2 regions of the Priestia sp. TRM10 genome follow, and region 1 is predicted to be linked to the other one. Evidence: a T-box and tRNA genes for the amino acid it is inferred to sense, from the RefSeq annotation. Region 1 holds a T-box; the other holds one or more tRNA genes.

Region 1 (8,394 bases):
GGATGTGGATATTGACGTTTCAACAGGAAAAATCTATTCGATTATTATTCAAGGTTCAAATCGAATGTTAAGTATGTTTACAAAAGAAGAGGAAATTGTTATTCCATGGCGAAGTATAGTAAAAATTGGCTCAGATGTTATTTTAGTTCGCTATAAAAAAGCCTCTGAATTTCCTAGTGAATAGAGCACACTTTTTAGTCAACAGATGATAACAAACTGTGTTACAATGAGAAAAAGCTATGCTTATAATAAGGGGAAGTGTGGATTGATAATAAATGGAACCGTTTGTAAAAAGTAAGAAAGAAACCCTTTTATCGTTAGAGCCGTGGGAAAGTAAGTATGCCAACTTAACGGCTGGATTTACAACAAAAAAGGGTGGAGTAAGTTCTCCCCCTTATGAGAGCTTAAATCTTGGTCTACATGTGAATGATAGTGCAAAAGACGTTGTTGAAAATCGTCATATTGTAGCAGAACAATTGTCATTTCCACTCGAAAGCTGGGTATGTGCAGAACAAGTTCATGGCACAAATATTCAGAAAGTAACGATGAATGATAAAGGTAAAGGAACACAAAGCTACAGTGATGGCATCGCAAAATGTGATGGTATTTATACAACAGATCCATCAGTTTTACTTTCGCTTTGTTTCGCAGACTGTGTGCCGCTATATTTTATAGCTCCGAATTATCACTGTATTGGTCTTGCTCATGCAGGATGGCGTGGCACAGTTGGAAACATTGCAGGAGAGATGATTTCCGCTTTTAAAAGTGAAGGAATACGAGAGAGTGAGACTTTTGTTACTATCGGACCATCAATTGGCGAATGTTGCTATATTGTAAATGATGAAGTTATTGATTTAGTAAAAACGGTGCTAGATGATAGGTCAGGAAGTGCGTATAATGAAGTTGAAAAAGGTCAGTATACACTGAACTTGCAAAAAGTGAACAAGCATCTGCTTTTACAAGCAGGAATTGCAGAAGAAAATATTCTTCTTTCCTCACGCTGTACAAGCTGTGAAAGTGAAACATTTTTTTCACATCGCCGTAATGAAGGAAAAACAGGAAGAATGTTTAGTTTTATTGGATATAAGGAGAGTGTCAACCTGTGAACGTTGCACAAAATGCCGCACATATACATAGCAAAATAAAGGCAGCGTGTGAGCGCGCTAATCGTAACATTGACGAAGTAAAACTCGTTGCTGTGACAAAGTATGTTTCAAAAGAAACAGCTCAAAAAGCGTTAGACGCTGGCGTGGTTCATTTAGGAGAAAACCGCAATGAAGGATTTCTGGACAAATATGAGACGCTTGGTGAAGAAGCTGTCTGGCACTTTATTGGTTCTCTGCAGACGCGTAAAGTGAGAGATGTTATTAATAAAATCGATTATCTTCACTCTTTGGATCGTTTGTCTCTTGCGAAAGAAATAGAAAAACGAGCGGAACACCCTGTAAAATGTTTTATTCAAGTCAATGTATCAAATGAGGAAACAAAGCACGGTTTAAAAAAAGAAGAGGTTATTCCATTCGTGCAAAAGCTGTCAGACTTTCAAAATATTGAAGTGATAGGCCTCATGACAATGGCTCCGCACATTGAAGATCAAGAGAAGCTAAGACACTACTTTTATGAACTTCGACTGTTAAAAGAAAAAATTACAGCTCTAAATCTTCCATCCGCACCTTGCACAGAGCTATCAATGGGCATGAGCAATGACTATGAGATAGCTGTTGAAGAAGGCGCAACTTTTGTTCGTATCGGAACCTCGCTTGTTGGAAAAGAATTTTAAGAAGGAGAGGTAGAACAATGGGAATGAAAAGTAAGTTCAAAAACTTTTTTGCTCTTGAAGAAGATGAATATGTAGAGGAAGAATATGAGCAAAGAAGATATGAAGAGGAACCAAGGGAGCAAGAGCCAAGAGAGATGAAACAGCAAACGCAAACTCAAAACCAAAATCAAAATGTTATCAGTCTTCAAAGCGTACAAAAATCTTCAAAAGTGGTGCTTTTTGAGCCAAGAATGTATGCAGAAGCACAGGATATTACAGATCATTTAAAAAATCGAAAAGCAGTTGTAGTAAACTTGCAGCGCATTTCCCGCGATCAAGGCGTGCGCATTGTAGACTTTTTAAGTGGAACAGTTTATGCATTAGGCGGAGATATTCAAAAAGTAGGAACGAATATTTTCCTATGTACACCAGACAACGTTGACGTTACAGGAGCAATTAGTGACGTAGGTGAAGAACAAGTAACCAATAATAAGAGGTGGTAGCTCTGTTAATATTAAATATTTTAGATAATGTGATTCAAATCTACACATGGGCTTTAATCATTTATGTATTAATGTCATGGGTTCCTAATTTGAGAGAAAATGCCATTGGTCAGTTTTTAGGGCGCATTTGTGAGCCATATTTAGAAGTGTTTAGACGCATCATTCCACCGCTTGGAATGATTGATATTTCACCAATTGTAGCGTTTTTCGTTCTAAATTTAGCTCGCATTGGATTGCACCAAGTGTTTATGATGTTTTTATAAATTTTAAAGCAAGCAGAGTGGTATAATGACAGAACTTTATCAGCATTTCAGAAAAGAAGAGCACGAGTTCGTTGACGCTGTGTTAGAGTGGCAAGGGCAAGTATTAAATCAATATAGCCCAAAGCTCACAGACTTTTTAGATCCCCGTGAACAGGATATTGTGCATACACTTATCGGAAGTGAAGGGGACGTAAAAGTTTCTTTTTTTGGTGGCTATGAAGGGGCAGAAAGAAAGCGTGCTCTTTTATTTCCAAGCTATTATGAGCCAAGTGAAGAAGACTATGAGCTTGAACTTTTTGAAGTCAAGTACGCGTCAAAGTTTGTTACACTAGAGCATCGGCACGTACTTGGCACTCTAATGTCTGTTGGCCTTAGACGTTCAAAGTATGGAGATATTATTGCTGGAGAAGAGCGGATTCAGTTTATTGTAGCTCGGGAGATGTCTTCCTTTGTGAAAATGAACATTTCAAAAATGGGAAAAACGTCTGTATCGTTACAAACCAAACCGCTAAACAGTGTAATGGACAATAAAGAAGAATTAGAACTGAAAGAAACGACAGTTTCATCACTTCGCCTTGATGCGGTTCTTTCGTCCATCCACAACATATCTCGGCAAAAAGTTCAAACTCTTATTAATGGTGGACATGCTAAAGTGAACTGGAAAACACTTGAACAACCTTCTTTTGAATGTAATGAAGGAGATACTCTTTCTTTAAAAGGGCATGGACGAGCTCGTGTTGTTAGCATTAACGGAAAGACAAAGAAAGAAAAATGGCGAATAACGGTTGGTAAACTAAAATAATTGTTAAATAAGGCAGGAATGTGATGTAAAATGTTGAATATGACAATGTGTAGTTTAGATAGCCTTATTTGGTAACAGCGAAAACGCTGTAGTGAAATATACAAATTTAACTATGAACTTAATTGATGGAGGTGGCTCTTGTGCCTTTAACACCTTTAGATATTCACAATAAAGAATTCAACAGAGGATTTCGTGGATATGATGAAGACGAAGTAAACGAATTTTTAGATCAAATTATTAAAGACTATGAGCAAGTTATTCGAGAGAAAAAAGAAATTGAAGAACGAGTTCATGAACTAACAGAAAAGCTTGGTCATTTTACAAACATTGAAGAAACGCTAAACAAATCAATTTTAATTGCGCAGGAAACAGCAGAAGACGTTAAACGCAATGCTCAAAAAGAAGGAAAGCTTATCATTAAAGAAGCAGAGAAAAATGCGGATCGTATTATTAATGAGTCTCTAGCTAAATCTCGCAAAATTATGCTTGATATTGAAGAGCTGAAAAAACAATCAAAAGTATATCGTACAAGATTCCGTATGCTTATTGAAGCACAGCTTGAGATGCTGGATAATGATGACTGGGATCATATGATGGATTACCAAATGGTTGCAGCTGGTGAGGATGTTGACGGAGAGAAAGGCGAATAACGCCCTTTCTTATGAAGAAATCTTGACATCTCAAGGAGAATTATCATATAATACTCAATAAAATGCTCGATTACCCTACAGACGAAGAAAGGGACAGTAATTTCTTTTCAATTATGATCAAGCGAGTCAGGGATGGTGCAAGCCTGATATCAAAAAAGAAATGAACATCACCCTGGAGTTCCATGTTGAACTTATAGTAAACAATGGCGTTTCATTCGCGTTAAGAATGTGAAAGAGGATGAGCTGACTTTTTTCTATCGTCAACGAATCAATTAGGGTGGTACCGCGGGAAACCTTCTCGCCCCTTCATGGGGATGAGTTGGTTTCTTTTTTTATGCCGTAACGAGCGTTTATAGGAAATGACTAGAAGGTGGAGGTAAGGAAATGGAATATAAACAAACGCTTTTAATGCCGAAAACAGAGTTTCCAATGCGTGGTAATCTTCCAAAACGCGAGCCGGAAATGCAGAAGAAATGGGAAGAAATGAGTATTTACGAAAAAGTACAGGAACGTACAAAAGGTCGTCCGTTCTTCGTTTTACATGATGGACCTCCATATGCAAACGGAGATATTCATATGGGGCATGCGTTAAATAAAGTATTAAAAGACTTTATTGTACGCTATAAATCAATGGCGGGTTTCCACGCTCCATACGTACCTGGTTGGGATACGCACGGTTTACCAATTGAGACAGCTCTAACGAAAAAAGGTGTAAATCGTAAAGAGATGAGCATTGCTGAGTTCCGCAAGCTTTGTGAAGAATATGCTTGGCAGCAAATCGATGGACAGCGTGAACAATTTAAAGCACTTGGGGTTCGCGGTGATTGGGAAAATCCATATGTAACGCTTGAGCCGCAGTATGAAGCACAGCAAATTCGTGTTTTCGGTGAAATGGCGAAAAAAGGCTACATTTATAAAGGTCTTAAGCCTGTATACTGGTCTCCTTCAAGTGAATCAGCACTAGCGGAAGCAGAAATCGAATATCAAGACAAACGTTCCCCATCTATCTATGTCGCTTTTGATGTAAAAGACGGAAAAGGCGTTCTAACAGATGAGAAGTTTGTCATCTGGACAACAACTCCTTGGACAATGCCAGCTAACCTTGGAATTTCAGTTCACCCAGCGCTTGAGTACAGCATTGTTGAAGCAAATGGTAGCAAATATGTTATTGCTTCAGACCTTGTTGAATCGTTTACAAAAGAAGTAGAGTGGGATGAGTACAAAGTTGTGCGCACTCTAAAAGGAACAGAGCTTGAAAACATCACTGCTGCACATCCACTATATGGCCGTGATTCCCTCATCATGCTAGGTGAGCACGTGACAACTGATGCTGGTACTGGATGCGTTCATACAGCACCAGGACACGGGGAAGATGACTTTATCGTAAGTCAAAAATACGGACTTGAAGTACTATGCCCTGTTGATGCAAAAGGGGTTATGACAGAAGAAGCAGGCGAGTTTGCTGGATTATTCTATGATAAAGCGAACAAACCAATCGTTGATAAACTTGAAGAAGTTGGAGCACTCGTAAAATTATCGTTCATTACCCACTCATATCCGCATGACTGGCGTACGAAGAAACCAACAATCTTTAGAGCAACGGCACAATGGTTTGCATCAATTAAAGACTTCCGCAGCGAATTACTAGATGCAATTAAAGAAACAGAATGGACGCCAAAATGGGGAGAAACCCGTCTTCATAACATGGTGCGTGACCGTGGTGACTGGTGTATTTCTCGTCAGCGTGCATGGGGTGTTCCAATTCCTGTGTTCTACGCAGAAAACGGTGACTCTATTATTACCGATGAAACAATTGAACACGTATCAAACTTATTTAGAGAACATGGTTCAAATGTATGGTTTGAACGTACAGCAAAAGAACTTCTGCCAGAAGGATTTACACACCCAGGAAGCCCGAACGGTGAATTTACAAAAGAACAAGATATCATGGACGTTTGGTTTGACTCAGGTTCATCACATCAAGCTGTTCTTGAAGAAAGAGAAGACCTTGTGCGCCCAGCAGACCTTTACTTAGAAGGTTCTGACCAGTATCGCGGTTGGTTCAACTCATCTCTTTCAACAGCTGTTGCTGTAACAGGAAAAGCTCCATATAAAGGCGTATTAAGCCACGGATTTGCTCTAGATGGTCAAGGACGTAAAATGAGTAAATCAATCGGAAACGTTGTTGTTCCTGCAAAAGTCATGAAGCAGCTTGGAGCAGATATTCTCCGCCTATGGGTTGCATCTGTTGACTATCAAGCAGACGTACGCGTTTCAGATGAGATTCTAAAACAAGTTGCTGAAGTATATCGTAAAATCCGCAATACGTTCCGCTTCCTTTTAGGAAACTTAGCAGACTTTAATCCAAGTGAACATCGCGTTGAGATGGAAAACTTGCGTGAAGTTGATCGCTACATGATGGCGAAATTAAATGAGCTCATCAAAAACGTAAAAGCAGGCTACGATAACTATGAATTTGCTTCTGTTTACCAAGCTGTTCATAACTTCTGCACAATTGATATGAGCTCATTCTACCTAGATTTTGCAAAAGATATTCTTTATATTGAAGAAGAAAGCAGCCATAATCGTCGTGCAATTCAAACCGTTCTGTATGATTCTCTTGTTGCTCTAACAAAACTTGTATCTCCAATTTTAGCTCATACAGCTGACGAAGTGTGGGCACATATCCCAGCTGTGGAAGAAGAAAGCGTACAGCTAACAGATATGCCAGAAGAGTTTGTTGTACAAGGTGCAGAGGAGCTTTTAACAAAATGGAGCAGTTTCTTAACGCTTCGTGATGATGTGTTAAAAGCACTTGAAGTAGCTCGTAATGAAAAAGTGATTGGTAAATCATTAACAGCTAAAGTAACACTATATCCAAGCGAAACAACAAAAGAGCTTCTTTCTTCTATTAAAGAAGACTTGAAACAAATTTTCATCGTTTCAGATCTTGAGATTGCTGGAAATAAAGACGAAGCTCCTGAAAATGCAGCTCGTTTTGATGAAGTAGCGATCACAGTAGAAAAAGCCGAAGGTGAAACATGCGAACGCTGCTGGACAGTGACAAAAGAAGTTGGAGAAAACAAAAATCATCCAACACTTTGCACACGCTGCGCAAGCATTGTAGACAATATGGAAATTAAAGAAGCATAATGATAAAAAACCTCCGTTTCTATGCGGAGGTTTTTTTATGGATAAAAGGCTTTTTTTACTGTCTTTAAGGAAAAAGTTGTGTTGCACATTTTACGTCCCAACCGGTCACACTATAACTACTCTTAACAACAACTTTAACAGCAGGGATGGGGGATAGCATGTATGAGAGCATTAGACATGAATTACTTGTAATGCGTGATGAGCTTAGGCAGAGTTTATACCGAAATACCGCTAGTACGAACCCACAAGTTAGACAGTATATCCAAGATGATTTAGATGATGTTGAACGAGCGCTTTTAAAGTTGGAAATTGGTGTTTTTGGTGTTGATGAGAGCACAGGAGCACAAATTCCTTATCATAAGCTTTCAGCTCTGCCAACGGCCCGCACAGAGGAAGAAATTATATATCATTAAAATGGCGATAAAAGAGTTAGAAGTAGCACTTAAGCTTCTAACTTTTTTTAATGGGTTAAAAAAGGTCACTTTTAAATTTGAATTTCAAATAGAGGCCAACTTGTGCTAAAATTCATAATGGTAATAAATTCGTCAAAATACTGGCAGAGAAAAGCCTTTTCCTTTTTCCCTATCGTTTGAAGTAGGGTTCTTCTTATTTTTAGGAAGGGTGAAAAGGTAACTAGAGAAGGAGGAGCGGCTGTGTGGTACTATTTGATTGCTCTATTTGTTATTGCGCTTGATCAATTAACAAAATGGATTGTCGTTCAAAAAATGGAGTATGGAGAAAGCATTACGGTAATTGAAAATTTCTTTTACATTACATCCCATCGCAACAGAGGAGCAGCATGGGGAATACTAGAAGGGAAGATGTGGTTTTTTTACCTCATCACGATTATCGTGATTGGAGCAATCATTGTTTATATACAAAAACTAGGCAAAAAAGAAGCGCGTCTTAAAGTAGCACTTGCTTTTATGCTTGGAGGAGCTATTGGAAACTTTATCGACCGTCTCGTACGTAAAGAAGTTGTCGATTTTATTGATACATACATTTTTTCTTACAACTATCCAATCTTCAACATTGCAGATTCTGCACTTGTGATAGGGGTTATTCTTGTATGTGTGTTTACTTTATTTGATGGAAAGAAGGAGTCAAAATAAATGGAAGTTATTACGTTAAGTATGGAAGAAAGTCAAGCAGGACAAAGGCTTGATAAAGTACTTTCTTCTGCTATTGAAGGATCAAGAACGCAAATTCAGCAGTGGATTAAAGATGGAAACGTCAAAGTAAATGAAAGCAAAGCTAAAGGAAA
Region 2 (8,394 bases), 250 kb from region 1:
CGGACTTGGGATTTTCTTATTTGGTATTAAGTCTATGGGTGATGGCTTACAAAAATCAGCAGGAGATAAGCTTCGTGATATTCTAGATAAGTTTACAACAAATCCTATAATGGGTGTACTAGCAGGGATGCTAGTGACAATATTAATACAAAGTAGTTCTGGGACAACGGTTATTACTGTAGGACTTGTTAGCGCTGGTTTTATGACATTAAGGCAAGCTATTGGAGTTATTATGGGGGCAAATATCGGAACAACCGTAACAGCCTTCATTATTGGAATTGACGTAGGTGCTTATGCATTACCGATACTTGCAATTGGATCTGTTCTCATCTTTTTCTTTAATAAAAAACGAGTTAATAATATTGGGCAAATCTTCTTTGGATTTGGTGCTTTATTCTTTGGTCTTGAATTAATGGGAGGGGCAATGAAGCCTCTACGTTCTCTAGAATCTTTTCAAGAGTTAACAGTAAGCATGAGTGATAATCCTATTTTAGGTGTAGTTGTTGGGACACTTTTCACTGTTATTGTGCAAAGTTCGAGTGCTACAATTGGAATTTTACAGGAACTATACGGACAAAATGCAATTGATTTAAAAGCAGCCCTTCCTGTATTATTTGGTGACAATATTGGTACAACGATTACAGCAGTATTAGCATCTTTAGGTGCTTCAATTGCAGCAAGAAGGGCTGCTCTTACACATGTTTTATTCAATGTTATTGGAACAACGATCTTCTTAATTATTTTACCTTTCTTTACTCAGTTTGTTGGCTTTCTGCAAGAAGCCTTCTCGTTGAATAAACCAATGACGCTTGCTTTTGCACATGGTACTTTTAATTTAACGAATACGCTTATTCAGCTTCCATTTGTAGGTGTTTTAGCATATATTGTAACGAAAGTAATTCCTGGCAAAGATACAACGATTGACTACAATCCACGTCATCTTGACCCTGTCTTCATTGAACAGTCGCCATCAATTGCTCTCGGACAAGCTAAGGAAGAAGTTGTTCGAATGGGGCAGTTTGCCACAACGGGCGTAGAAGAAACTGGACAGTATATGAAAACAAAGCAAAGAAAACATTTTGATATAGCTGTTCAAATTGAAGACGCGATTAATAATCTTGATCGGAAAATTACGGATTATCTTGTTTTGCTATCAGCGAGTTCGCTGTCACCAGGAGAAAGTGAAGAACATTCTATGCTTCTAGATTCTGTTCGTGATATTGAACGAATTGGTGACCATTTTGAGAATATCAATGAACTTATTGATTATCAGTTAGCAAATAAAGTAAGAATTACAGATGATGCTTCAGCAGATTTAGAAGAGATGTTCTCTCTTACTTTAAGGGCAGTAAAACAAGCAGTCTACGCTCTCGAACATAAGGACTTGAATAGTGCCCGAGAAGTGTTAGAAAAGGAACATAAGATTGACCTTATGGAACGAGCATTGCGGAAAAAACATATCTTACGTTTGAATGAACGTAAATGTTCAGGTGCAGCAGGGATTGTCTTTGTAGATATCATTAGTAATTTTGAACGAATCGGTGATCACGCTGTGAACATTGCTGAAGCTGTTTTAGGCGAAGGAGAAGATAAAGTACGTAATTATAGTTAGTATGAATGAAAATAACCGTAGGCATAGATTTATGCCTACGGTTATTTTATCTTTATGTTAACATTTATCTTTATCTATTAAAGCAAGGAGAGGTTTTGAAGGAGTGATATTCTGGCAACACAATACTTAAAATGTTAAAAAGGAATTTATAGGAGGAGAAAACGTCTTTTTTAATACTTTTGCAAAACAATAGATATTAACAATTATATAGGAGTGGTGCTAGCTTCAACCATGTTTAAGGTATAGAAGAGCAATTGTTGAATAAGTATTTTACAACGTCTTTATAACTATTATAATGGCGAATTAATGTTATTGCGAATCCATATTTGTATTATCTCCTTTATAGCAAAAGGCTATTAAATAAAACAAAACAAGAAAGGATTAGATAAAAACATAAAGATATTGTTGTCTTTTAAGTATATTATCGTCCATACTTATAAATAAGTCCTTCTATCGGAGAACAAAGGGAAAGCATCATGATGCTAAAGGAGGGGAAGCGGTGGATGTAACGCTCCAGAAGCAAATTTTTGAATTTATTGGAGGTCTTGGCCTCTTTGTATTTGCGATTACATATTTAGGAGAAGGATTACAGAAATCAACAGGGGAGAGGCTCAGGAAAATTATTGATACGTTTACGAGCAATCCTATTATCGGTGTTTTTGCCGGAATGATTTCAACAATTCTTGTTCAAAGCAGTTCTGGAATGATTATTATTGTGCTTGGTTTAGTAAGTGCAAGATTTATGACATTAAGACAAGCTATTGGCGTTATAATGGGAGCAAACATTGGTACAACGCTAACAGCTTTCATTATTGGTATCAATTTTAGCTCTTATTTTCTTCCTGCACTAGCCGTTGGCTCGATGCTTATTGTATTTTTTTACAGTAAAAAAGTTCATTATATAGGCCAAGTTATTTTTGGATTTGGGGCTTTATTTCTAGGCTTAGAGCTTATGGGAGATGGTATGAGAGAGATTGTTTCGTTAGACATATTTCAAGAATTTATTTTAAATATGGGGAACAATCCTTTTTTTGGAGTAAGTATGGGGACAATTTTTACTGCAGTTGTCCAAAAGTCAAGTGTTTCAATTGGGGTTTTGCAAGAGTTGTATAAGCAGGATTCTATTAGCTTAACAGCGGCACTCCCTGTTTTATTTGGTGCAAATATTGGGACAACAGTGACGGTCGTTTTAGCTTCTTTAAGTGCCTCTGTACTTGCTAAAAGGGCAGCTTTAACGCATGTCTTATTAAATGTGTCAGGGACGATTGTTTTTTTAGCATTTCTTCCTGTTTTTACAGCATTTATATCTGTTGTTCAAGTTTCTTTTCACCTCAATGGAGCAATTACAATTGCTGTTGCTCACGCTGTCTTTAATATTTTTAACTCACTTCTTTGGCTCCCATTTGTAGGTGCACTCGTATATTTAGTTACAAAAGCTTTTCCAGAAAGAAATACCTTTGCAACTCAAAATCAGGGATATCTTGATAGACAGTTTATTGAGCAAGCCCCAACAGTTGCCTTGAGTCAAGTACAAAAAGAAATTATTGAAATGAGTCATCTTTTATTAAAAAACTTTGTACAAGCTTACAGCTATTTAAGTACGAGAGATCGTATACATGCTCAAGAAGTCGCAAATCTAATGGAAATATTAGAAAGCAAGGAAAGGAAAATAAAAGCGTATTTTCTCCTGTTATCTGAGAATGCTTTATCAACGCTTGAGAGTGAAGATTACTTTAGACTCCAAGAAGAAGTGCATTATTTAAAAAGAATAGGAGCTCATTGTGAGAATATTACGGAATTTGTGGATTATCAACTGGCTAATAAAGTCTTTTTTACAAATGAGGCTTCTTCAGATTTAGAAGAAATGTTCCAAAGTACTTCAAAAGCCCTTTCTGAAACAATAAAAGCTTTGGAAAGTAAAAACATAAAAAGCGCCCGCGGCGTTCTTGAAATTGAAGATCGGATTGATCGAATGGAAAGGGTACTGCGCAAAAAGCATATTCTACGTTTGAATGAAGGAGAATGTTCAGGAGCAGCTAGTATCTTATTTGTGGATATTATTAATAATTTGGAGCGAATTGGAGACTATGCTGAAAAACTATCTCAGCATATTTTAGAACAAAACAATTCTTAATTGTTAAGGGTGAGAGTTGAATGGAAAATAGAAAGCTATCATCCTTAACTTTAACTTTATTTTTTTTCTTAGAAAACGATTGACAAAAGCTTGTCTTGATGATAAATTAGATATTGTCCTATTTAATGTTCCACAGTAGCTCAGTGGTAGAGCTATCGGCTGTTAACCGATCGGTCGTAGGTTCGAATCCTACCTGTGGAGCCATTTGGCGGTGTAGCTCAGCTGGCTAGAGCGTACGGTTCATACCCGTGAGGTCGGGGGTTCGATCCCCTCCGCCGCTATTGTTTTATTATAATATTCATAATGGACCCTTAGCTCAGCTGGTTAGAGCAGACGGCTCATAACCGTCCGGTCGCAGGTTCGAGTCCTGCAGGGTCCACCATAATTTCAGGTGGAGGAATACCCAAGTCCGGCTGAAGGGATCGGTCTTGAAAACCGACAGGGGTGTCAAAACCCGCGGGGGTTCGAATCCCCCTTCCTCCTCCATACATATAACATTAACAAGTTTTCTGCTAAGCAGAAAACTTTTTTTGTTTAATCGTATAAAAATCGGGTAAAAGGTAAATATAAACTCGTTGTTTCAGCAAGAAGAAAATCATTTTAATTGAAACAATAGGGTATATTTGCTATTCTAAAGCTAACGGAGCAATTTTTGCTACCACAAATTTTACATATTCTAAAGGAGGAATTTTTCATGGCACATGAATTACCACAATTACCTTACGCGTATGACGCACTTGAACCACATATCGACAAGGAAACAATGAACATTCACCATACGAAACACCACAACACATATGTAACTAAGTTAAACGATGCAATCAAAGGTACTGATCTTGAAGCTAAAAGCATTGAAGAACTAGTATCAAACTTAGACGCTGTACCTGAAAACATTCGTACAGCTGTACGCAACAACGGTGGTGGACATGCTAACCATAGCCTTTTCTGGACACTCCTTTCACCAGAAGGTGGCGGTGAGCCAACTGGCGAATTAGCAGATGCAATCAACAAAAAATTTGGAAGCTACGAGAAATTCCAAGAAGAATTCGCAGCAGCTGCAGCAGGCCGCTTCGGTTCTGGTTGGGCTTGGCTTGTTGTAGACAACGGCGAAGTTGCAATTACAAGCACTCCAAACCAAGATTCACCGCTTATGGAAGGTAAAACACCTGTCCTAGGCTTAGATGTTTGGGAGCATGCTTACTACTTAAACTACCAAAACCGTCGTCCAGACTACATTTCAGCATTCTGGAATGTTGTAAACTGGGACGAAGTATCAAAACGCTACGAAGCAGCAAAATAAGAGAAACGCTTCTAATAAAAAGGCTCGGAGACAACATGTCTCTGAGCCTTTTTATTAGAGAAGTTATATTCCTTTGTTCAAAATTACATTATGTAGTATAACTCTTTTATCTTTTGCCAAACTAGGGGTAGAAGAGAAAAGGAGTTTTACGTATGGCAGTTTTGAAAAAAGTGTTTGGGGATGTTGAAGTTACGAAAGATCTTTTGCTTCTTTTAACGGTTGGAGCTCTTTATTCACTTGCAATATCATTATCCAATACGTTTGTAAACGTCTATTTATGGAAGCAATCAGGGCAGTTTTTGGATCTTGCTCTCTACAACTTAGCCATTGTGATTTTTCATCCTTTGACATTTGTTGTAGCAGGGAAGCTTGCTAAGAAAGTGGATCGAGTTATTGTCTTAAGACTAGGAGTATCATTTTTAGCAGTCTTTTATATTACGGTCTTACTTGTTGGAAACAATGCTTCATCGCTCCTTTTACTCTTAGGAGCTTTACTTGGAATTGGCTATGGATTTTACTGGCTTGCTTTTGATGTATTAACATTTGAGATTACAGAACCTGAAACAAGAGATTTTTTTAACGGATTTATGGGCATATTGAATTCGTTCGCAGGAATGATTGGTCCCATTGTAGCAGGATTGATTATCTCGTCTTTCATTAAAATGACGGGATATAAAATTATCTTTTTTACTTCTTTATTTTTATTCCTCAGCGCTGTTGTGTTAAGTTTTTTTCTTCAAAGGAGAGAAGCAGAAGGGAATTATCGCTTTAAAGAAGTACTTGCGGAACGAAAAAAGAATCGAAACTGGCGTCTTATTTTATATGCACACCTTTTCCAAGGAATCCGAGAAGGAACCTTTATTTTTATTATCTCTGTTCTTGTTTTTATTACGACAAACAGTGAACTTGCACTAGGAACATTTGGTCTTGTTAATTCTGCCGTCGCTTTTGTGGGCTATTATTTAGCATCACGATTTATAAAGAAGAAGCATCGATACAAGTCAATCTTAGCAGGTGGACTTTTGCTATATGCTTCTGTCTTTTTAATTATTTTTAAAGTAACTTATGTTAAATTGTTATGCTATGCTGTTTGCATTGCGATCGGATATCCGCTCTTACTTGTTCCTTATATGTCGATTACATTTGATGTAATTGGAAGAGCCGAAGGAATTAAAGAAAAGCGAATTGAGTTTATCGTTGTACGGGATGTGTTTTTAAATATGGGACGAATTATCTCAATTCTTTTATTTATCGGGGCCATCACCTTTTTTGATGAAAAACAAAGCGTGCCAATTCTTTTAGCAATAATTGGCGTTGGACATGCAACTATTTATTTTTTTGTTCGTCATGTATCATTGAAGCCCTTAGAAAAAATAAAGGAAGAAGAACCCTCAATTTCCAAAAAAACTTTAAATGAAGGTGATGGAGAGTCACCTGCATGAGTAATTTGGCGGTAGAAATCTTTCTTTATTTGCATTAAAATAACACTAGACAGTTAATAGGGCACCTTCCATAGGTGTCTTATTTGTTTGTGGAATAGCGAGAGATTGAAGGTGAAGGGATGAAGAAAAAGAGAAGAAAAAAAACGCACATTTCGTTGCGACTTAACCTCCTGTTTTTTGTTGTTTTTCTTCTTTTTGCAATTTTAATTTTAAGGCTTGGTCTTGTTCAAATTGTCCAAGGTGAAGATTACAAACGAGAAGTAGAAGAAACACAGGATTCAACAGTGAGTAACCCAGCTCCCCGGGGCAAGATTTATGATCGGTATCATCGTTCAATTGTTGATAACAAGCCGCTTAATGCGATTACGTATACGCGCTTTAAAAATGACCCTGAACAGTCTCTTAAAGTGGCGAAGAAGCTCGCAAAGCTTATTGATAAATCAACAGACAAAGTAACAGAACGAGATATGAAAGATTATTGGCTTATGGTTCACCCGAAAAAAGCCAAAAATCTAGTTCCACAGAGCGAAATTAAGAAAAAAGAGTTAGCTGATGATAAAGTCTATGATCTTCAGCTTGAACGTATTACAAAGAAAGATCTTGCCTCTATTTCAGATGCTGAGATGGAAGTTATTGCAATCAAGCGTGAAATGGACAGCGGGTATAAAATGACGCCTCAAAACATTAAAAATGAAGGTGTAACAGATGCAGAATATGCTCGCGTTAGTGAGAATTTAGCTGACCTTCCAGGTGTTAATACAACAACATACTGGAAACGAAACTATGTTTATGATGGACTGCTTCGCTCACTTTTAGGAAATATTACGAGCGATGAAGAAGGGCTTCCAAAAGACCGCTTAGACTACTACTTAACGCGCGACTACAGTCGTAACGATCAAGTTGGGAAAAGCTATCTTGAATCTCGCTACGAGGAACTGTTAAACGGTCAAAAAGAGCAAGTAGAATATATTAATAATGAAGCAGGCGACATATTAGATACTGAGTTAGTCAAGGAAGGGCAACGCGGCCGCGATCTTGTATTAACGATTGATATGGAACTGCAAAAAGCAGTCGAAGAGAGTTTAACAAAACGTCTTCAGGCTCATCATAGTGGAAATCCATATATGGACCGTGCATTTGTTATGATGATGGATCCACGTAATGGTGACATTCTAGCAATGGCTGGGAAGCGCTATGAGAAAAATGAGAAAACAGGTGTTCAAGAGATAACAGACTATGCGCTTGGAAATCTTGTTTCCTCTTATAATATGGGTTCGACTGTTAAAGGAGCAACAATTTTAGCAGGTCTTGACTCAGGAGCTATCCAACCAGGAACTACTTTTGTAGATGAACCAATCAAAATTAAAGGAACTCCTCTTAAAAAATCTTATAAAAATATGGGACGAATTGGAATAGGAACAGCTCTAGAGATGTCATCAAACGTTTATATGTTTAAAACAGTAATGGCTATGGCTGACGCTAATTACGTGCCTGGACGTTCACTTAACATTCCAAAATCAACTTTTGATCAACTGCGTAATTACTATTCACAATTTGGTCTTGGGACTGAAACAGGTCTTGATTTACAAAATGAATTTACAGGATATCAAGGTACAAAATATAATCCAGGTTTTGCACTTGACTTAGGGATTGGTCAGTATGACACATATACACCGCTACAGCTTGTTCAATATGTGTCAACAATTGCAAATGACGGTTATCGAGTGAAGCCGCAGCTTTTAAAAGAAGTGCGAGAAGCAACAGTTGATGAAGATAAAGAAGGGAAAATTCTTTATGAATCAGAACCAGAAATTCTAAACCGCATTTCTATGAAAGATGAGTATATTGATGTTGTACAAAATGGTTTCCGTCGTGTTATGACATCTGGTACAGCTGCAAAGACATT

Evidence for each region. A T-box is a leader RNA that pairs with one kind of tRNA and senses whether it is charged. The one in region 1 lies ahead of ileS (isoleucine--tRNA ligase), so its partner is inferred to be a tRNA-Ile.
Region 2: it encodes a tRNA-Ile, which carries the amino acid that the T-box ahead of ileS (isoleucine--tRNA ligase) is inferred to sense. The anticodon was not compared.

What each region holds. Positions count from the first base shown of each region.
Region 1 is NZ_JBJZOT010000015.1:791,732-800,125, reverse strand. It holds gene ACK3CR_RS20805 (YlmC/YmxH family sporulation protein) at 1-184, shown strand, start outside; gene pgeF (peptidoglycan editing factor PgeF) at 276-1,106, shown strand; gene ACK3CR_RS20795 (YggS family pyridoxal phosphate-dependent enzyme) at 1,103-1,780, shown strand; gene ACK3CR_RS20790 (cell division protein SepF) at 1,798-2,262, shown strand; gene ACK3CR_RS20785 (YggT family protein) at 2,265-2,525, shown strand; gene ACK3CR_RS20780 (YlmH family RNA-binding protein) at 2,551-3,327, shown strand; gene ACK3CR_RS20775 (DivIVA domain-containing protein) at 3,468-3,977, shown strand; T-box leader at 4,053-4,286, shown strand; gene ileS (isoleucine--tRNA ligase) at 4,362-7,130, shown strand; gene ACK3CR_RS20765 (TraR/DksA C4-type zinc finger protein) at 7,289-7,543, shown strand; gene lspA (signal peptidase II) at 7,784-8,242, shown strand; gene ACK3CR_RS20755 (RluA family pseudouridine synthase) at 8,264-8,394, shown strand, end outside.
Region 2 is NZ_JBJZOT010000015.1:1,043,179-1,051,572, reverse strand. It holds gene ACK3CR_RS22160 (Na/Pi cotransporter family protein) at 1-1,612, shown strand, start outside; gene ACK3CR_RS22155 (Na/Pi cotransporter family protein) at 2,112-3,746, shown strand; tRNA gene ACK3CR_RS22150 (tRNA-Asn) at 3,876-3,950, shown strand; tRNA gene ACK3CR_RS22145 (tRNA-Met) at 3,954-4,027, shown strand; tRNA gene ACK3CR_RS22140 (tRNA-Ile) at 4,052-4,128, shown strand; tRNA gene ACK3CR_RS22135 (tRNA-Ser) at 4,140-4,232, shown strand; gene sodA (superoxide dismutase) at 4,441-5,046, shown strand; gene ACK3CR_RS22125 (MFS transporter) at 5,199-6,488, shown strand; gene ACK3CR_RS22120 (peptidoglycan D,D-transpeptidase FtsI family protein) at 6,608-8,394, shown strand, end outside.